2 regions of the Nocardioides sp. LMS-CY genome follow, and region 1 is predicted to be linked to the other one. Evidence: riboswitches for the same ligand, from Rfam matches in the RefSeq annotation. Region 1 holds a riboswitch; the other holds the start of a gene.
The links. Region 1 has a riboswitch for cyclic di-AMP ahead of KM427_RS10675 (C40 family peptidase). Riboswitches for the same ligand answer to the same signal wherever they lie in the genome.
Positions count from the first base shown of each region.

Region 2: it holds a riboswitch for cyclic di-AMP, as region 1 does, so the genes downstream of both, KM427_RS07420 (C40 family peptidase) here and KM427_RS10675 (C40 family peptidase) in region 1, are expected to answer to the same signal.

Region 1 is NZ_CP076104.1:2,199,355-2,201,547, reverse strand. Features, by position in the region: gene KM427_RS10675 (C40 family peptidase) at 1-793, opposite strand, end outside; cyclic di-AMP (ydaO/yuaA leader) riboswitch at 807-993, opposite strand; gene KM427_RS10670 (hypothetical protein) at 1,227-1,433, opposite strand; gene KM427_RS10665 (NYN domain-containing protein) at 1,500-2,193, opposite strand, start outside.
Region 2 is NZ_CP076104.1:1,557,257-1,559,449, reverse strand. Features, by position in the region: gene KM427_RS07430 (hypothetical protein) at 1-195, shown strand, start outside; gene KM427_RS07425 (pilus assembly protein TadG-related protein) at 182-637, shown strand; gene KM427_RS07420 (C40 family peptidase) at 659-1,234, opposite strand; cyclic di-AMP (ydaO/yuaA leader) riboswitch at 1,238-1,384, opposite strand; gene KM427_RS07415 (HAD-IIA family hydrolase) at 1,577-2,193, opposite strand, start outside.

The DNA of each region.
Region 1 (2,193 bases):
ACTGGGCGCTCGACGAGTGCGGCAGCGCGACGCCGGCCTGGGCCCAGGCCATCATCGTGAGACCGGAGCAGTCGAAGGCGTTGGGCCCGGCGGCGCCGTAGACGTAGGCGTCGCCGACCTGGGCCATCGCGTAGGCGATCGCCGCGGAGGCGCGGCCGGAGGCGGGCACGTCGGAGGGGATCCGCGCGACGCCGCGCGAGAGGATCTCCTCGCGCTCCTTGGCCTTGAGGTCGTCGAGGAGGCTCTCGGCCTCCTCGAGCTTCTTGTCGACGGTCGCCTTCTCCTCGCCCAGCTGCTTCTCGAGCGCGGCGACCTCGGTGGCGCGCCGCTCGGTCGCCTGCTGGCGGATGCCGAGCGCCTCGGCCTCGGTGGCGTACTTGTCGAACAGCTGCGACTGCAGGTCGTTGAAGGCCGACATCGTCGACAGCTGCGCGAGGAAGGACTGGGGGTCGTCGGAGACCACGACCTGGCCGACGTTCGAGAGGCTCTCGCCCTCGTACTGGCGCACGATCGAGTCCTGCACCTGGGAGCGGACGTCCTCGAACGCGTCGTCCTGGCGGGCCTGGTCGGCCTTCAGCGAGGTCAGGTCGCGCTGCAGGTCCTTCAGCTCGAGCTGGGCGTCGTGGTAGCGCTCCTGGGCCTGCTCCGCCTCGTGGTAGAGCTTGTCGACGCGGGCCTGGACGTCGTCGATGTCCGGCTCCGCCTGCGCGGGGCTGGACGGCATGAAGCCGACGCAGGCGATCATGGCGCAACCCGAGACGATGGTGGCGAGTCGCTTCCGGCTCTTCTGCACGAGCGGGCGGTCTCCTTCGGTACGTCGTACGCCTACCGGGTGAGCTGACGGATTCGGGCACGACATTTGCCCTACACCGGTCCGGTCCCGGCACGCACGCGTCCCGTCACCCTTCCGGTGATTCACCCCGGGCGGCGGGCGGGCCCGCCACCGATGGTTCCCCGGCTCCGGATGCTCCGACGGGTCGGCGCATCCGGATTCAGCGCGGTGGCCGCGCGGATCCGAGTGATCCACGTCCCCGGCCACCTGAGCGACTGAGGTTAGTCATGCCGGACCGCGGTCGCCAAACCTTCCACCGGCAACACGCCGGAATTTTGCATTGACCTTGCGGCTGACCCGCCGTGGATCCCCGGTTTTCCACAGCATCCGACCCAGAAGTCACATGCGTCACATCAGCCCCACCCCCGTCCCGCGGCGTCGTGGGTGGGCCGTCTCACGCCGACTCCATGTGCGGCGTGTCGACGGATCGGACCAGCCGCAGCGGCGGCACCAGCCCGCTCTCGGCCAGGACGTCGAGCGCGCGGCACTCGTCGTCGTCGAAGGTGAGCTCGGGCGGCGGACCGAGCAGGACGGTGACCACGCAGTCGTGGCAGTGCAACCCGCGGACCTCGCAGGTGTCGCAGTCGATTCTCGTGCTCATGAGAGGCACGGTGCCAGGGACCACCGACAGTCCCCCGGACACCGTCCGGGAGGCGCGTCGCGGCGGTCAGCGGGCGAGCAGCCCCAGCAGCGCGTCGGGGTCGACCACCCGGGCGCCGGAGCGGGCCACGTCGTCGGCGACCGCCCGGTCGGCGGTGACCACGACGACCACCCGGCCGGCCGGCTCCACGGCGACCAGATCGCGCACGACGTCGTCGGCGATCACGCCGCGCGGGCTGTAGAGCACGCGGACCCCGCGCGGGGCGACCACCGGCGGTCGGTGGTCGGTCTCGGCCGCGTCGAAGACCAGCGTGGTCTCCGCGCCGGTACGGGCCACCAGCGCCGCGAGCCCGCCGGCGAGCCGGTTGCGCTGGGCCTCCAGCGACGAGCTCGGCCAGGCCCGCTTGCTGACGTTGTACCCGTCGACGATCAGCCGCGACCTCGGCATCGCGAGCAGCTGCTCGAGGAGCGCGGGACTCTCGGCGCCGAGCGCCCCGGCCGCGCTCGTCGTCCGCGCCCCCGACGCCGCGACCTCGGCCTCCACCCGGTCGGCCGGCACGCCCTCGACCGTCCGCAGCGCCAGCTCGCGGCGCAGCCCGGAGGCCGCGTCGATGACCGTGTCGAGCAGCAGCCGGGCCCGCAGCGTCACCTCGTCGCGGTCGGACCGGGCGGTACGACGCGCCTGCGCCTCCTCCGCGTCGCGGCGCTCCCCCTCGGCGCGGAGCCGGCGGTTCTCCTTCTCCAGCGCCGCGACCCGGCGC
Region 2 (2,193 bases), 640 kb from region 1:
GTGCACGTCTCCTGCACGCCGTACCCGCACGACTGCCACGCCGGCACGTCGGTCGTCACGGTCGTCGTCGAGTCGAGCGTCGACCTGCCGCTGCTGCCGGACCTGCTCGGCGGCGGCGCCCCGAGCTTCGCCCTCGACGCGACCCACGACCTGCCGATCGGGCAGTACCAGGAGGCCGCCGATGCCGCGCCGTGACCGGCGCCCGGACGAGACCGGCCAGACGACGCTGCTGATCGTCGGGTTCGCGCTGGTGCTGGCGATGGCCGTGGCGACCGTGGTCGACGTGTCCGCGGCGTACCTGCGGCGGCAGGGCCTGAGCACGGTCGCCGACGGCGCGGCGCTGCGGGCCGCGGACCTCGCCGCGACCGGCACCGAGGTCTACACCGGCGGCGTGCCGCAGGGCCGGCTCCGGCTGAGCGCGGAGCGGGTCCGGGGGTCGGTGCGCGACTTCCTGTCCCGGTCGGGGGCGTACGACGACTACCCGGGCCTGGCCTTCGAGGTCGACGTCGACCCGGCCTCGTCGCACGTCACCGTGCACGTCACCGCCCCGCTCGAGCTGCCGCTCACCGTCCCCGGCTCTCCGCAGGTCGCGACGATCGGCGCCACGGGATCCGCGGCCGTCGTGGCCGAGCGGTAGCGCCCGAGCGGTCCGGGTCCGTCAGGCCCGGAAGCGCAGCGTGCCCGCGAACCAGGAGTTGGTCCACACCGGGTCGGTGCGCACCCGCGTGCCGGAGTACGGCGCGTGCAGCACCATCCGGCGACCGTGGAACCAGCCCGCGAAGACGCCGACGTGGTAGACGCCACCGCCGCCGGTGAAGAAGATCAGGTCGCCGCGGCGCATCGCCGAGCGCGGGATGTGGCGGGCGAAGCCGGCCTGGGCGGACGAGGTGCGCGGGATGCCGCTGAAGCCGGCCCGGCGGAAGCTGTAGAAGGTCAGCCCCGAGCAGTCGAAGCGGTTGGGGCCGGCCGCGCCGTAGCCGTAGGGGTCGCCCTTCTGCGCCACGGCGGTGCGCATCGCGACCTCGATCCGGCTGGGCTTGGGCCGGTGCTTCTTCTTGCCGTGCTTGGTGCGCTGCTTCGGCTGGTCCTGCTGCACGCTCTTCTCGACCGTGGCCGAGTGTGCGTCGGAGACCGGCGCGGAGGTGAGCAGGCCGATGGCGAGGGCGCCGCTGGCGAGGACCCTGGCCCCGGTATGGGTGCAGGCGCGCAGGACGACGGACAGGGGTGTGGACATGTGCGTGGTTCCTTCCCACGCCTGTGAGGTGAGCTGTCGGGTTCGGGCGAGGAAGGTGCCCGGCCGCCCTCAGGCGGCTTCACCCCAAGCGGCCGGCAAGCCGCGTAGAAAGTGGGTCCCCCACTCCTGCCCGTACTGCGTCACTCGTCGGTCGGGACGTGCCCCACCTGGTGGACCGGTGCCACGGACGGGCAGGACTCGGCGTGCCCGGGACCGGCTGTGCTTGGTGCAATCCTCAACGACGCTACCCACCGATCGCCGCACTGCAACATCCCGTCGGCCACCGAACGCGTGGCGCTCGTCACACTCCCCGCGTGGAACCGCGGCTGAGTCGGACGCAGATCACAGTCGGGCCGCGACCTCGTCGACGAGGTCGGCGATGGAGTCGACGACCCGGGTCGGCCGGTAGGGAAAGGTCTCGACCTGCTCGGGCCGTGTGGATCCGGTCGTCACCAGCACGGTGCGCAGCCCGGCCTCGAGGCCGCTGATGATGTCGGTGTCCATCCGGTCGCCGATCATCACCGTGGTCTCGGAGTGGGCGGCCAGCCGGTTGAGCGCGCTGCGCATCATCAGCGGGTTCGGCTTCCCGATGAAGTACGGCGTACGACCGGTCGCCGTGCTGATCAGCGCGGCGACCGAGCCGGTCGCGGGCAGCAGCCCGTGCTGGCTCGGCCCGCTCGGGTCGGGGTTGGTCGCGATGAACCGGGCGCCACCCGCCACCAACCGGATCGCGCGGGTGATCGCCTCGAACGAGTAGGTCCGGGTCTCCCCCAGCACGACGTAGTCGGGGTCACGGTCGGTCATCACGTAGCCGATGTCGTGCAGCGCCGTGGTCAGGCCCGCCTCCCCGACGACGTACGCCGTGCCGTGGGGGCGCTGCTCGTCGAGGAACTGCGCGGTCGCGAGCGCGGAGGTCCAGATCGCCGCCTCCGGCACGTCGATGCCGCTGCCGAGCAGCC